One region of the Shewanella sp. 492 genome, then DNA from elsewhere that is predicted to be linked to it. Evidence: riboswitches for the same ligand, from Rfam matches in the RefSeq annotation. Region 1 holds a riboswitch; the other holds the start of a gene.

The links. A riboswitch is a leader RNA that binds a small molecule or an ion and turns the genes downstream of it on or off. The one in region 1 is predicted to bind cobalamin.
Region 2: it holds a riboswitch for cobalamin, as region 1 does, so the genes downstream of both, AC5YBX_RS14225 (ABC transporter ATP-binding protein) here and AC5YBX_RS13350 (TonB-dependent receptor) in region 1, are expected to answer to the same signal.

Annotation. Positions count from the first base shown of each region.
Region 1 is NZ_CM181702.1:3,019,762-3,027,850, reverse strand. It holds gene AC5YBX_RS13370 ((Fe-S)-binding protein) at 1-20, opposite strand, end outside; gene AC5YBX_RS13365 (acyl-CoA dehydrogenase) at 472-2,709, shown strand; gene AC5YBX_RS13360 (CLCA_X family protein) at 2,816-3,595, shown strand; gene AC5YBX_RS13355 (cation:dicarboxylate symporter family transporter) at 3,605-5,773, opposite strand; cobalamin riboswitch at 6,126-6,342, shown strand; gene AC5YBX_RS13350 (TonB-dependent receptor) at 6,443-8,089, shown strand, end outside.
Region 2 is NZ_CM181702.1:3,209,966-3,218,054, forward strand. It holds gene AC5YBX_RS14200 (cobyric acid synthase) at 1-1,041, opposite strand, end outside; gene cobU (bifunctional adenosylcobinamide kinase/adenosylcobinamide-phosphate guanylyltransferase) at 1,061-1,588, opposite strand; gene AC5YBX_RS14210 (adenosylcobinamide-GDP ribazoletransferase) at 1,585-2,352, opposite strand; gene cobT (nicotinate-nucleotide--dimethylbenzimidazole phosphoribosyltransferase) at 2,415-3,443, opposite strand; gene AC5YBX_RS14220 (FecCD family ABC transporter permease) at 3,482-4,546, opposite strand; gene AC5YBX_RS14225 (ABC transporter ATP-binding protein) at 4,546-5,340, opposite strand; cobalamin riboswitch at 5,494-5,664, opposite strand; gene AC5YBX_RS14230 (histidine phosphatase family protein) at 5,814-6,419, opposite strand; gene metH (methionine synthase) at 6,747-8,089, shown strand, end outside.

The DNA.
Region 1 (8,089 bases):
ATAAACAGTGCTATCTTCATGAAGCGCTCTCTTATTCAGTGACTGCATGGGAACCTATGTACTGGCAAGGAGATGCTCGAGTTGCCGTTACACAAGCAATGAATCTTTCCCATCTTGCAGGAATTGTTCGTGCCGATAATTTAAGCGTATATCCTTACAATAAGTAGTGCTAATTTAGTAAATATAAAACGGCATTTTTTCATAAATGAAACAGTCTATGTTCGACTGTTTTTATTGGTAAAATTTCTATGTGCTAGGTCAATAAATGGTGTTTTCAAACGACAATATAAAACGACTGTTTAAATTTTTTTATTTAAGCGTACAGCTGTAACTTTTTGAAAAGGCGTATATTTAATCGTCGTCGTCGCTTGTAACTGTTAAATAAAGGCTTTTTTTGTTCTCAGAATGTTTGATCTCATTCGAATTTTGTGACGTAATGCACACAAATTAAATGGTCGGATGAGTCTGAAGATGAGTATAAGAACAAAATTTAAAAAAGTACTGCCGAGTATTTCTACTACAGAACAAGAAGCGCTGGATGCAGGTGATGTGTGGCTAGAAGGGTCTATCTACCAAGGTGTGCCAGATTTCGACGCCCTGCGCGCTGTACCTGCGGTCAGCCTGTCTGCCGATGAGCAAGCGTTTCTCGATGGCCCTGTGCAGCAGTTGATCGAAATGGTCGATGATTTCGCGCTGCAAAATAGCACTCACCTGCCAGATAATATTCTTAACTTTTTAAAAGAGAATAAGTTTTTCTCTCTAATCATTCCTAAGGCCTATGGCGGGCTGGAATTTAGTCCTTATGCTAATTCGACCATTGTGGCCACCATTGCCGCTAAAAGCTCTGCGGTTGCGGTTACCGTGATGGTGCCTAACTCATTAGGCCCTGGCGAATTATTAATGCATTACGGCACCGATGCGCAGCGCGATTACTGGTTGCCACGCCTTGCTAATGGTCAAGAGATCCCCTGTTTTGCCTTAACGAGCCCTGAAGCGGGATCGGATGCGGGCGGGATCCCGGACGTCGGTACTGTCACTATGGGCGAGTACCAAGGCGAGCAAGTCTTAGGCTTGTCGGTTACTTGGGATAAACGCTACATCACCCTGGCACCTATCGCCTCGGTATTAGGCTTGGCGTTTAAGGTGCATGATCCCCAAGGGTTACTCGGCGGTAAAGAGATGCTCGGGATCACTTGTGCGCTTATTCCTAAGTCGCATCCGGGCGTGCAGCTGGGTAATCGTCATGATCCTATGGGATGCCGTTTTTATAACGGCACGACTCGCGGCGAGAACGTATTTATTCCGATGGAATTTATCATCGGTGGCCAACAAAATATCGGCCGTGGTTGGCAGATGCTAGTGGCGTGTTTGGGCGCTGGGCGTGGTATTTCATTACCCGCACTTGGGGTGTCAGTCAGTCAGGCGGCATTTAAGTCGTCGGCTGAATACGCCGCGGTGCGTGAGCAGTTTGGTCTATCCATTGGTCAGTTTGAGGGGATTCAAGAGAAGCTGGCCGATATCGCGGGTAAAACCTATCTGCAAGAGGCGATGCGTGTATTGACCACCGAAGGCCTAGGCCTTGGGCTAAAACCATCGGTTGTTACCGCTATAGCCAAATACCATATGACCGAGATCGGCCGTGATGTATTGAACTCGGCGATGGATATTCAGGCGGGTAAAGCGATTCAGCGTGGCCCACAAAATACCTTAGCGTCAGGTTATGTGGCGCAGCCTATCGCGATTACGGTTGAAGGTGCCAATATTCTTACTCGTAACTTGATGATTTTTGGTCAAGGTGTGATGCGCTGTCATCCCCATTTGCAAAGCATGGTGGAGTCGATTCATAGCGATGCCGCCGATGCCGATAAGACCTTTAATCGTATATTTAGACAAACGGTGGGTTATAGCGTTAACAATAGCTTGCGCGCCTTCCGTCTTGGTTTGCTGCCTTTTACAGCTAATGCGACATCCGGTTTGGGTGAGGTGATTGAATATGAAAAGTCGGTTCATAAGCTCGCCTCTAAGCTGGCGGTGTATGCCGATTTCTCGTTACTGGTATTGGGTGGCAAGCTCAAGCAGGCTGAGATGTTGTCTGCCCGTTTGGGCGATGTCATGAGCTACCTGTATGCGGCAATGGCTGCTATCCGTTATTACGAGCAGAAGGTGTCTGCCGCGAGCCGCGCTGAGGCCGCGCCGTATTTCCATTACGCGACCCGCTGGGCCTTGTGCAATGCAGAAAAAGCCTTGCTGGATTTCCTCGATAACTTCCCATCGGCGCCGACGCGTCAATTGATGAAACTCATCACAGTGACATACTCACCTAAGATGAGGAAAATCAATGATGACCTCGTGCGCGAGTTGGCTCATCAGGCGCAGTTAAATACTGGCTTTAAGCGTCAATTAACCCATCTAGTTAAACCTGTAGCGGGCGATGGTAACTACATTAACGAGCAGGCTTATTTAGCCAAGATTGCTTGTTTGCCGCTACTGGCTAAGGTGAAAAAGGGCTTGAAACAACGCACCTTTAAAAGCGGCGTGAAGTTTGCCTTAACCTTAGATGCCGCGCTTGATGCCGGTGTTATCACCCCGGGTGAACATAAGCAGCTGCAAGATTATAACCTCAAGCGTGAGCGCGCGATCCGTGTCGATGAGTTTGATTTCAACATGAACCTAGTCGATGACAGAGTCGAGTTGAAATTAGCAAATTAATGGCTTGTTATAAGCTGTCATGCCATTAATACCAAGCCGCCACTAGGGCGGCTTTTTACTGGGCGCTATCGCTGTTACAATTTGATTTTTATTTGAAGGATATTCAGTGTTAAGCCGTAAAGCCTATCGAAGGCGAGGGCCCGATTACCGCGGTGGTGAACAGGTCAGCTTTAATGACATTAAAGAGGTCTTTGGCCTTAATCATATTCGCCTTGGCAGTTGGGTTGAGACCGACGAAAAGCATAAGGCGGCCAATTTGATCTTTGATGCCTTTGCCGATCTGGCCTTTATGCTCAAGCTGCCGCCTTGCGCAATGGGGCTGCGCCAAAGCCTTAACTTAGCCTTTGGCACTGGTGGTCAAATGGGCGTTCAAGCCCATTATATGCCAGCTCACCGAGAGTTAGCGCTGGCAAAAAATGCTGGCGCGGGGGCGCTTGCCCATGAGTTTTGGCATGCCTTTGACCATTATATTGCGCCGAAAGCCTATCAGGTGCGCACCGCTGGTATCGCCTTTGCCAGTAGTTGTTGGTTAGCCGATGTCGAGCCGATTAACCACCCGCTAAATCAGCGCTTAGCCCATGTATTTCAAACCTGTTTATTAAGTGCCGATGGCCAAGACAGCCACGACTTTGTGACCCGTGCCGTTGCCTTAGATAAACAGTATCAGCGCTACTATTTTGCTAAGCCAACCGAGTTGATGGCACGGGCCTTTGAAGCCTGTATTGAGAGCCATCCAGAGGTCGACAACCCCTACTTAGTCGATGAAACCTTAAATTCAGATCTCGCGAACAGCGGAGGCTATCCTGATCTGGTGCACCGCGAGCAGATTTTTCAGCAATTGCTTAACTATTTTGAACCTCTAGGCGAAGCATTAGCGCGCCAATAAGGCCGTTCATTACTCCACCCAATGTAAGACATCACGAATGATAGACCAGCGCGGTTTATCTTCTATGGCGCCTTGGCCTAGCATCCAATAGTTATACAGCCGCTGCTGGTGGCCATCGACTTTGCGTAGCTTCTGCCAGTTATTGACGTAATTGAGTAGCGATTGATTGTCTTGGGCGACCGCATAAGCCACCGGATATTGCACCTTACTTTCGAGCAAGGCAATGCCGTAACCGGGGAAGAATAAGGTCCAAGCTGAACCGGCTTCGGCGCTGATCACTACCGCATCATATTTATCGGACTTCTGCCTAAAAAAGGTTTTATAACCGTCAATTTTAACAAAGGTGAGGTTGGGGTAGTTGGCCTTGGCTTCTTCGATAATGTCACTGTGCTCTACATAGGCGATGGTGGTATTTTGCAGCGTTAAAATCGATTGTTTGCGTTTAAAACTGTTGACCTTATGGTCTTTGGTGGCGATAGCTAAATTTAATTTGAGCACAGGGTCAACATAGCTCAGCTGATCCATTTGGTTGATATCCATGGCTAAGCCTGACATGGCAATATCGAAAAAGCCCGCCTTGAGTGACTCGGCCAAGTGATCTTTATGAAAAGGAATAAACTCCACTTTTACCCCTAAATCTTCGGCGAGTTTACTGGCCATTGCGCTGTCAAACCCCACTAATTGGGCGGCATTATTATAGTAGCTAAAAGGCACATTGCTGGGGATGTAACCCACCTTTAGTACTCCGCGTTGGCGGATGGTTTGCACATTGGCGATTGGGGCGCTTGGCGTTTTGCCGAGGACTGGGAACTGTTTTTTAACGATAGTCGGCACTTTATCGGCCACCTGCATATTGGCAATTACGCCGCTGGTGACATCAGGGCTGTGGATCAACATGCCCATACCCACTCGGCTCACCACTAAGGTCAAGGCGACGCTTACGACGACGCCAATACTTAATTTCAGCAGTTGTGGTGGGCGCAGTCTTAAACGCCGCTCAAATAGGGATACCGTGAGTAGTGTTAAGGCAAATAGGTACATAACGGCGGCTATAGAGTTAAATTTTCCGGTAATAAAGCCTGACATCACAAACAGTTGAAACAGATCTTGCGGCAGATGCAGTAAGTCCAACATAAAAGGGATGGCGACATAGACGCTACCAAATAGAGAGAGCAGACCGCTAATCGACAGTGACGGTAGCTCGCTAATGTCCACCGGAGTGCCGTTAAACCAGCCGGCAAACAGCACAAACAAAATGACCGTCAGTTTACCGATATTGGGAAAGGTAAAGGCGATGGGCACCAAAATTTCAATTAGGGTTTCGGCGTCATCGCTGAGGCTTTCATGTTCGCGCATGATCTGCTTACATTCGTCGACAATCACAGGGATCACGATAAAAATATTGCCGGTCGCGAATGCGGTGACCACGCTCGATTTTGCGATGCGCAGCGCTTGGGCATAGGTCACTGGGGTGAGTGAGGCGATGATCCACGGCAACAGCCAGAAAGTGAGCAGTAAACAAAGCACAAAATAGCTGATGAGATACACCTGCATACTGGCAAATTCATCGACTCCCATCGTGCCCGCCGCCGAGGCCGACATGGCAAAAATCCCTATCGGCAAGACCCGTACCAGCGCCTGAGTGATCTTAGAGAATATCTCGCTACAGGTATGCATAAAGGTGATGATAAGCTGTTTGTTTTCGCCCTCCATGCCAATGAGCGCCAGCCCCATGGCGATACTGAACACCACCATGGCAGGCACATAGCCCGCCGCCATCGACTCAAACGGGTTGGCCGGAATATACAGCTTAAAGTAATCGATAGGAGTCGTGGGCTCGACAATGCTGGTGCTGAAAAAAGAGGCCGTTTCAACAAAAGGAAATGACAGCGGCATGAGGGCCACCAACACTAAGCCCATTAGCCACAGCAGTAACATGATGACGCCAGCGCGGCTAAAAATTAAACTGGCGGTGGTGCGCTTAAGTTTGCCGATACCGCCAATGAGAGAAACCAAAATAAAGGGCAGTACCGTCATCTGCATTAACAGAATGACGCTGGTGCCAATATTACTGAGCCAGCCGACGGACTCGCCAAAAAACAAGCCCACGCCAAAGCCTATAAACATGGCCACTATCATCTGGGTGGAGCTTTGCATCGCGCGCAGTTTTGTTAGCACAGGTTGATTCCATTTGAGTAGTCGATAATGCCGGCTAGATGACGACAATGACTGGTGGGTAAATAATCGCTTACTGGTTGTTTATTATAGGGTCTGTAGCAAGGGAGGATAAAGGGTTAACAGTGATTATTGTCAGTATGGTGATTTATTTGTGTTAAAAATTATCATTACTAACGTCAATGGCGAAGCGACTTACTGTCGTAAACCGATGTGAGCGGTGATTTGTATGACACTGACTTAACATGCTTTGTTAGACTTTTATCCGTTTAGACGTCTATAATGCCCGCGGTCTTGACGGCGATGCCACTTTGTATGGAATAACAGTTGTGCATTGCCGTTATAGGTAACCAAATTCGAGTCAATCTTTTGTGGTGCCCAGTTGCGTCAGTCGCAATGGGATAATCGGGAAGCCTGTGAAAATCTGGCACTGCCCCCGCAACGGTGAAAGGTGAAAGCTGGGTGCGCTTGCTATAACTAAGCGTTAAAAAAACTTAGTCTTGTCGTATCAACCGCAGTTTGGGTTTATACCTATCCTCAGTCCGGAGACCGGCCCTTAAGGTGATTTTGAGATTTCGGCGGGCAGATCTCGAAATGCGACCTCATATCGTCTATCCGGCGGCGTGAAGTCGTGACCTCTTGCCCCGTTTCCCTTTTAGGAGTTAAAGGTAAATGGGTACACAACCTACAGCTATCGCCCTGTTAATTGGCGGTTTATTTAGTTTTTCTGCGTTTTCAGTGACGGCGCAAAATGACCCCTCTGCGCAAATCAATATCGGTGAGACCATTACCGTTATTGGTCGCAATGTCAGTACCCCTCTCAATATTGCCGCTAACGTCAATGTGATTGATGCCGCGGCGATTGAGATGAGTGGCGCAACGAGTTTAACCGAAGTGTTACGCGGTCAAAGTGGTATACAGATTTCTGATTCAAACACCGGAGCCGTATTTGCACTGCGGGGCTTTAGTGCTAGCCAAGCGGCGAGTAATACCTTGATTTTGATTGATGGACGTCGATTGAACAATATTGATATTGCCGCCCCAAGCATCAGCGCTATTGCCCTTAATCAAGTTGAGCGCATCGAGATCATGTCCGGGAGTGCGGGGGTGTTATATGGCGATCAGGCGGTGGGTGGTGTGATTAACATCATCACCAAGGCGCCACAGGGCAGTGGTGGCAGCGTGCAGCTTTCTGGGGGCAGTTTTGATACCTATGAAGGTAACCTTGATGTGTCAGGGGCGATAAACGCTAATTGGCGTTTTTATGGTGCGGCCAGTTATAACCAAGGGGATAACTATCGCGACCATAACGCGAATGAAACCTCATCGTTATTAGGGCGCTTGCAGTATCAAGACGATGCGCAGCACTTTTTTGCCGAAAGCAGTTACTATGACAACCGTCGAGAATTGGCTGGTGCATTAACCCTTGAGCAGATTGAACAAGACCCACGCCAATCAAATGCCAGCGCCCCAGGGGCCTATGACAGTTATCTGCATGAGATGACCACGGCGCTGCGTTCGGGCTACCAGCGTCAACTCAATCAGCAGTGGGAGCTTGGGGCGGATATTAATTATGCCGACACCTTAATCACTGGCCTCAATAGCTGGGGCAGCAACCGCCGTGATACGCGCTCATTACTAGAGTTTAACCCTAAGGCGATTGCTAACTTTACCACTGGCAACGGGCCGTTAACCTTAGTGAGCGGGCTCGATTTAAGCCGTGGTGAGTCGGTGTTTAGTAGTGGCCGTGAAAACGTGCAAAAGCAGATCAGTGCCTATGTGCAAGCCACTGTGCCACTGACTCAAAGTGTCAGTTACATTGTGGGGGGGCGTTATGCCGAGGTGACCGACGATCTGCGCGATCCCAGCGCCTACGCTAACGGCATTGAGTTGGATCAAGATGCCCACGCATTTGAACTTGGGATTAACTATCGTCCTACCAACGCTCAGCGTTTTTACCTGCGCGCCGACGATAATTTCCGCTTTGCCAAGGTTGATGAGCAAGCTTATACCCCGGCCAATGTGAAGGGGCTCAAGCCGCAAACTGGCCGCTCTTATGAAGCGGGGTGGGACTGGACGCTAGCGCAGCAAACACTGCGAGTGAGTGCCTATCGTCTCGAACTAGAAGATGAAATAGTGTTCGACCCTAGCGCCGATACTCCAACTGGTGGCAGTTTCCCTGGTGCTAACGTGAACGCCGATGCATCACGTCGTTATGGCGTCAGTTTAGATTGGGATTGGCAAGTCATGCAGCAGGTGCTGCTGGGGCTTGAATATAACTACATTGATGCCGAATTTACCGATGGCGTTAATGAGGGT
Region 2 (8,089 bases), 190 kb from region 1:
CTTGCCGCCATACCTAAGATGAGTTTGCAGCAATGTGTCCCAGCCATTACCCAGCATAGTCGCTAAATCTTGGCGCACGCTCTTGCTGCCGGGTAAAATAATCAGGTCCGCTTGGGGCGCCGTGCCATCAAACGCAGATGTGACGGTTAAATAACTAAACTCAATATCAGGGTGTAAGCGCAAGGCATCGAAATCGGTATGATTGCTAATGCGCGGCCACACCAATACCAACACCTTAAACTTAGGGTGAGTAGATTTTTGCGGTGCGACCATAAGGGCATCTTCGGCGTCCAGATAAAGGTCATTTAGATAAGGCAGTACCCCTAATACAGGTTTATTGATCTCAGCTTCTAGCCAATCTAATCCCGATTGCAGCAGGCTAATGTCGCCGCGAAAACGGTTAATCACCACCCCTTTAATTCGCGCACGCTCGGAGTCGGACAACAAGGCTAAGGTGCCAACGATATGGGCAAACACGCCGCCTTTATCGATATCGGCGATCAAGATAACCGGGCAATCGACCGCTTCGGCAAAGCCCATGTTGGCAATGTCGCCCTCACGTAGATTGATCTCTGCAGGGCTCCCCGCCCCCTCGACCATGACAAGCTCATACTGCGCCGTTAACCTTGATAGCGAGTCGAGCACAGCTGCCATCGCCTTGATGCGATACCCTGCGGCATTTTTGCCAAAATAGGCTTGACCGTCCATATGGGAAAGGGCTTTACCTTGTACTATCACCTGCGAGCTGGTGTCGGAACTTGGCTTTAATAAAATAGGATTAAAATCGGTGTGCGGTGCTAAGCCACAGGCCACCGCTTGCAACGCCTGCGCGCGGCCAATCTCACCACCATCGGCGGTCACCGCGCTGTTTAGCGCCATATTTTGCGGCTTAAAGGGCGCCACCTTGACCCCGTTACGGGCAAAGTAACGACACAGGCCAGCCACTAAGGTGCTCTTGCCCGCATCTGATGTGGTGCCCTGCACCATCAAGACGTTGGCCACGGCTTTATTTTGCATAGCATTGTTATTGGATTGACTCATCGTCTCATCATCTTATTGCTTATCCCTTTAAGCGCATCGGCAGGCCAGCGGTGACTAAGGTTACCTCATCGGCAAGGGCCGCTATCGCCTGATGCAACCAACCGGCTTCATCGACAAAGCGCCGGCTCAAGGGATCGGCTGGGACTATGCCGCTGCCCACCTCATTGGAGATTAAAATAACATCGCCCGGGAGCGCCGTAAGGGTTGCCAGCAACTGCGCCTTCACCTGCGGCCAGTCATGCTCGTCGCTGAGCAACTGATTGGTCAGCCACAAAGTAAGACAATCGACTAAGATCACCTGCTTAGCGTGAGCCTGCTGAGCCAAACATTCACTTAAATCCAGTGGACACTCAAGCATGCGCCATGCAATCTCATCGCCCGCACGCTCGGCTTGATGACGTGCAATCCGCGCCGTCATCTCATCGTCAAAGGCCTGGGCAGTAGCGATAAATAACGCCTCGGAGCCGCGGGCAACATAGTGCGATACCAACGCCACACCATGGCTGGATTTACCACTGCGCGCACCACCTAATACCAAATGGATCATAGGGTGATGGCCAAGATAAACAGGTAACAGGTAAGCTCTGCCACCTGCTGCGCCGCGCCTAAGGTATCGCCCGTGTAGCCACCAATTTGACGCCTAAAACCGCGGATAAGCAGGTAACGCACCAGCAACAGCAAGGCGCACAAACTCAGCGCATTGGCGATGCCCGCCACCCATAAGGTGATCACTCCGCTGGCCAGCAATATCAGCAACTCATTGACGGTTTGCGATTGTGCCAGCGGCTTACTCTTACTGCTGGCATCTTCACGCACATAAGGCTCAGAAAAAATCAGCGACGCCGCCACGACTCGGCTAAGGCAATGGGCCACTATCAGCGCCGCCGCCACTAAATCGGCCTGATACAGGGCGATTTCGCTGAGCAGCACAAACTTAAACAACAGCGCAAACACTAAGGCCAACAAGCCATAGGTGCCGACCCGCGAGTCTTTCATGATGTTGAGCTTATCTGCCAGCGTCCAGCCACCGCCAAAACCGTCGGCGGTATCGGCGAGGCCATCTTCATGAAAGCCGCCAGTCACCAGCACACTGGTTACCATCGCCAAGATGATGGCAACGCTGCTGGGCAGCACCATGCTGGCCAGCGTATAAACCAGCGCGCTTATCGCCCCTACCAGCACGCCCACCAAGCCAAAGTAACGGCTCGCCTGATTGAGCCGCTGGCCGTTAACCTCGACCCAGCGAGGCATAGAAATGCGGGTAAAAAAGCCCATGGCAATCAAAAATAGGCTTAACTCTTTATGCAGCATCTGCTTCACTCCCGTCCGCTTGCCCTGTTTAGTGCAATGTTCTAAATCGCTGGTTAAATGGATTAAATCGCGATGCCAACATCTTGCAGGCTCGCCATCTCGTTATAAAACGCCGCAGCAGCGCGCACTAAGGGTAAGGCCAGCGCCGCCCCTGTGCCTTCACCTAAACGCATCTCTAACTGTAATAGCGGCTCAGCTTGCAGATGTTGCAGCATCAACTGATGCCCAGCCTCATCTGATTGATGGGCAAAAATCATGTAATCACGCGCCGCAGGGGCGATGGTCACCGCCAGTAATGCGGCGGTGGTGGCAATAAAGCCATCGACCAAGATCAGCATTTTCAGCTCGGCCGCCGCCAACATGGCACCGGTCATCTGCACAATTTCAAAACCGCCCAGCGCCGCCAATATCTGCTGTGGTGTGTTTAATTGCCCTTGATGTAGCTGTATGGCTTGAGTGATTAAGGCCTGTTTACGCTGCAAGGTTTCGCTGTCGATACCAGTGCCGCGCCCAACACAAGCGGCGACATCCACAGGTAAGAGCGCCGCCATAATCGCCGCCGCCGATGAGGTATTGCCAATGCCCATCTCGCCAAAAGCAATGAGATTTGTACCATTGTCATGATGCAAGGCCACCCGCGCCTTCGCCATAGCAAAGCCTTGCTCAACACAGGAAGCTGACATGGCCGCCTCGAGATGAAACGCGCGCGTGCCGGCGCCAAGGCGCTGATCGATAAGTGCCTCATGGCCTGTAACTGGATGGGCTATACCACAATCGATCACCTCCATCGCAAAGCCTGCTTGGGCACAAAACACATTGATGGCCGCGCCGCCATGCAGAAAATTAAGCACCATCTGGGTGGTCACTTCGCTAGGGGCAATCGACACGCCCGCGCAGGCAATACCGTGATCGCCGGCAAACACCAGCAGCTTAGGCTGCTTAATAGTCGGGCACGTTGCCCCCAGCACCTGCGCCACTTGCAGCGCCAAGGGTTCGAGTCGGCCCAATGCGCCTAATGGCTTGGTTTTACAATCGATTTTTTGCTGAATCTCGCCATCAAATTGGTGGTTCACCGGCGTTACGCTAAACATGGGTTATATCCTTAACGGGTCTGCAGCTGGCCTCGTCTTTAGCCGCGGCGCTTGCTGCCTAAAATAAACAAGAAAAACACACTGCCGATCACCGCGGTAATAATGCCGATAGGCAGCTCTTGGTAACTCAGCAAGCAACGGGCTAATACATCGACCCAGATCATAAACAGCCCGCCCACCAACCCTGTGGTCAACAAGGCGAAGCGACCAGGCAGCAACAGGCGCACCATATGCGGGATCATCAAACCTACAAAGCCGATTCCGCCACAGTTAGCCACCAGCACGGCAGTGATTAACGAGCACAAAAGCAACATGGCTAGGCGCAGGCGCTGCACATCGATCCCTAAAGTGTGGGCGGTTTCATCACCGGCTTTCATGGCAACTATCTGGCGTTTAAACAGCAATATGATCACAGTTGCACCGGCCACCACCAACAAGGGCAGCCCCAAGCCAGACCAACTGGCCTTGGCAAAACTGCCCAAGCTCCAAAACAGCACAGAGGCGGCCGCCTGAGGGCCCGAAAAATAGAGTAATAAACTGGTGAGCGCACCAAACATAAAGGAGATCGCCACCCCAGAAAGCAGCATGCGCTCGATTTGAGTGCTCATGGCGCGGCCGCACAAGGCCAATACCATCAGCACTGCGAGACTGGCGCCAATAAAGGCGCCCACCGGCAGGCTGACGCTGCCAAGCCATGATATGGATAAGGCGTTCGATAGCGCGCCCGCACCGCCAAACAGGGTAAGCACCACTACGGCACCAAAGGAGGCGCCAGAAGAGATGCCAAAAAGATAAGGGTCGGCCAGTGGATTGCGGGTCACAGTTTGCAGCACGGCGCCGGCGATGGCTAAACCAAAACCGGCGATAAACGCCAGCGCGATGCGCGGCATCCGCAGCTCCATCACAATGCGGGCGGTGACGCTGCTTGGACGCTCACCGCCAAGGGTGGCCAGCACCACATCGACCACTTGGTTAAAGTCGATGTGCGCCGCACCAAAACTGGCGGCTAACAGCGGCGTCATTAGGCTTAATCCCCCAAACCCTGTGACCAATAGCAGGCCGCGCCAAAGGCGCTCGCTGGCCGATAATCCGGGCGAGCGCATCATGGCGTCTCCCCTTGGGTGACATTATGGTAGCCATAAAAGTAATTAATTTGCGGATTACCGTGTTGTGGGTGCGGGCTCACTTGGCAGCACACCTCAAAGACCTCGGCAATACGCTGCTCGGTCAACACCTCATTTGGGCGGCCTTGGGCAACTGCGTGGCCTTGGTCGAGCAGCAGCAATTGGTCACACAGGGCGCTGGCTAAATTAAGGTCATGGATCGAGATAACCACCGTCATCTCTAAGCTACGCAGTAGCTCTAAGATCTGTATTTGATAACGGATATCTAAATGATTAGTGGGCTCATCGAGGATCAACAGCTTGGGCTTTTGCACTATGGCGCGGGCGATTAACGCCCGTTGTTTCTCGCCGCCAGAAAGTTGCTCATACCCTTGGTCGGCCAACGCGGTTAAACCTACTGTGGCTAAGGCGCGGCGCACATCGTGCTTGTCTTGGTCGCTGGTGAGCGAAAACGCCCCCTTATGGGGCGTCAACCCTAGCGCCACCAGCTGCGCCGTGGTCATGTCAAAATGGTGCGGCGTGTCTTGCAGCACCACCGCCACTTGCTGGGCAAAGGATCGCGCCGAAAAGTCGCCCACCGCTCGGCCAAATAAGGTGATATCCCCTTGGCTTGGGGTCAAATAACGATATAGACAGCGCAGTAAGGTGGATTTACCGGCGCCATTAGGGCCGATGATCCCCAGCATTTGGCCTTGGGGCAGTTCGACACTGACATCAGCCAAAATGGCGCGCTCGCCCGCGTGCCAACTAAGGTGTTGGGCAGATAACGCCATAGGGATTGACGTCACAGGCTCATCATCCAAGCCGCAAAGTAATAGGGTAAAGTGTGTTGCGACCGCGCAGGTGTCGACCTGCCGCTGCCAAGCGGGGCTAACGCCCCAAGTCGGTTGTTCATCTTTAGCTCCCTCAAGTCACCCGCTTGAGTCATTAGGCTATAGCGTAAGGCAGGTATCCTGACTTGTGGTTGCAGACAAGGCCAATTGCCTTACTCAACACACTCACAGTTGCGGGCACAGTTTGGGCTGATGACCTTAGGTCACTCCCCAATTCCCCATTAAGTTTGAGTTACTCGACCCACGTTAAGTGAGTCGCTGCTCAACACCTTACGCTCGGCGTCATCTGTATGCTAGACACCTAAAATTGTTGGCTATTATGCGGTATTTCCCCTAAGAGGCAAACCACCTTTTGTATTTGCCGCGCTGGTTGACGACAAACGCTGATAACTAACGCGCACTCAGCTTAGGCATTAACCCCAATGTAAGCGCCAATAGCCTTTACCATCGTTATCGACCAAGTGGCTTAACTTAACCACACTGCCATAATCGAGACTTAACTGGGTATAGAAGCCCACTTCGCCGCGGATCCCCAGCGCCAGCCCCATCAAATGGCGGATAACCCCACCATGGGTGACAAGCAGCAGGGTTTTGCCACTGTGTCTATGTAACACTTGCTCGATACAGGTCTCGACCCGCTGCTCAAAGACATCTAGCGGCTCACTGCCTGGCAATGGCGCACGCAAAGGATCTTGCCAGTAGGCGTTAAGCGCCTCGCTATGCTCAGCAAACAAGGTATCAAGCGCCTCACCGTCCCAGCGGCCAAAATCAATCTCCATCAAACCCGCCTCAACTGAGCAAGGTAACTGCTGTTTATTGGCATAATACTCGGCAAACACTTGGCAGCGGCTCAAGGGGGAGCTCACCAGCGCATCTATCGTCTCGGGTAATTTAGTCGCACAGGCCAGTTGCATCTGGGCAAATCCCAGCTCACTCAAAGGCTGGTCGCTTCGGCCTCGCAGCACATTGCCCCCCTCGCACTGACCATGGCGCATTAAATAAAAAATCGTTTGTGTCATTGGCTTACCTTGATATTTGTCATGCCGTGGCAGCATACGCCGAGACGGCGCGCCAATGCAATATGGGCAACACTGCCCGTGGGCTGCAATTGCGCCAAAACAAACATCACCCACAGGCTAAGCTGCAGCCTATAAGCCACTGGGCTAACGAGGGGGAAAACTGATACTCTTTTGACTTGCCCTTAGCCTAATAAGTCGCTTACTATAGCAATTACTATAGACGTCTATACGTTTATACATCTAAAAATAATAGCAGGGTGATCACACCCTCGTCGCACTGCATCAGCAGTCGTGGACATGCATCGAGTAGGATATAGGTAGAATTTTATGGCGACCCGACCCCCTGTTACCCCAATAAGACAGATAACAGCGCAGATCACCGAGCAGCTCGAATCACGTATTTTAATTCTCGACGGCGCCATGGGCACCATGATCCAAGATCATAAGCTTGAGGAAGCCGACTTTCGCGGCGAGCGTTTTAAAGACTGGCCCTGCGATGTCAAAGGTAATAACGATCTGCTGGTTCTGACTCAGCCCGCCATTATCAAAGCTATCCATAAACAGTACCTACTCGCTGGCGCCGATATCATCGAGACCAATACCTTTAACGCCACTCGTATCGCCATGGCCGACTACGAGATGCAGGAGGTGTCTGTTGAAATTAACCTTGAAGGTGCACGCCTTGCCCGCGCTGCGGCCGACGAGATCAGCGCTGAAACAGGGCGCGCGTGTTATGTTGCCGGGGTACTTGGCCCCACCAACCGCACCTGCTCGATTAGCCCAGATGTTAACGATCCCGGTTACCGTAATGTCAGCTTCGATGAGCTGGTCGATGCCTATATTGAGTCGATTGAGGCGCTGCTTAAAGGCGGCGCCGATATCATCATGGTGGAAACCATCTTCGATACCCTCAACGCCAAAGCCGCGTTGTTTGCTATAGAAACGGTATTTGAACAGCTTGAGCTGCGCGTGCCCATCATGATCTCTGGCACCATCACCGATGCCTCGGGCCGCACCCTCACAGGGCAAACCACCGAAGCCTTTTACAACTCGCTGCGCCACGTTAAGCCACTGTCGATTGGTCTTAACTGCGCCCTTGGTCCGCAAGAGCTACGCCCCTACGTGCAAGAGTTGTCAAAAATTGCCGAATGTTATGTGTCGGCGCACCCCAATGCGGGGCTGCCTAATGAGTTTGGTGGCTATGATGAAAGCCCCGAAGAGATGGCAAGCGTTATCGGTGAGTGGGCACAAGAGGGCTTTTTAAACATTATTGGCGGCTGCTGTGGTAGTACACCGGCCCATATTAGCGCCATTCGCGAGGCGGTTATCTCCCATGCGCCGCGGGCGCTGCCAGACATCCCAGTGGCTTGCCGCTTGTCGGGGCTTGAGCCACTGACCATAGATGCCAACTCGCTGTTTGTGAACGTGGGCGAGCGCACCAATGTCACCGGCTCGGCTGCCTTTTTACGGCTGATCAAAAATGGCGAATATGAAACCGCCCTCAGCGTCGCACGTGAGCAGGTAGAAAACGGCGCCCAGATCATCGACATCAACATGGATGAAGGCATGCTCGACGGCGTCGAGGTGATGCAGAAATTCCTTAACCTTATCGCCTCTGAGCCCGATATCAGCCGGGTGCCGATTATGATCGACTCCTCTAAATGGGAAGT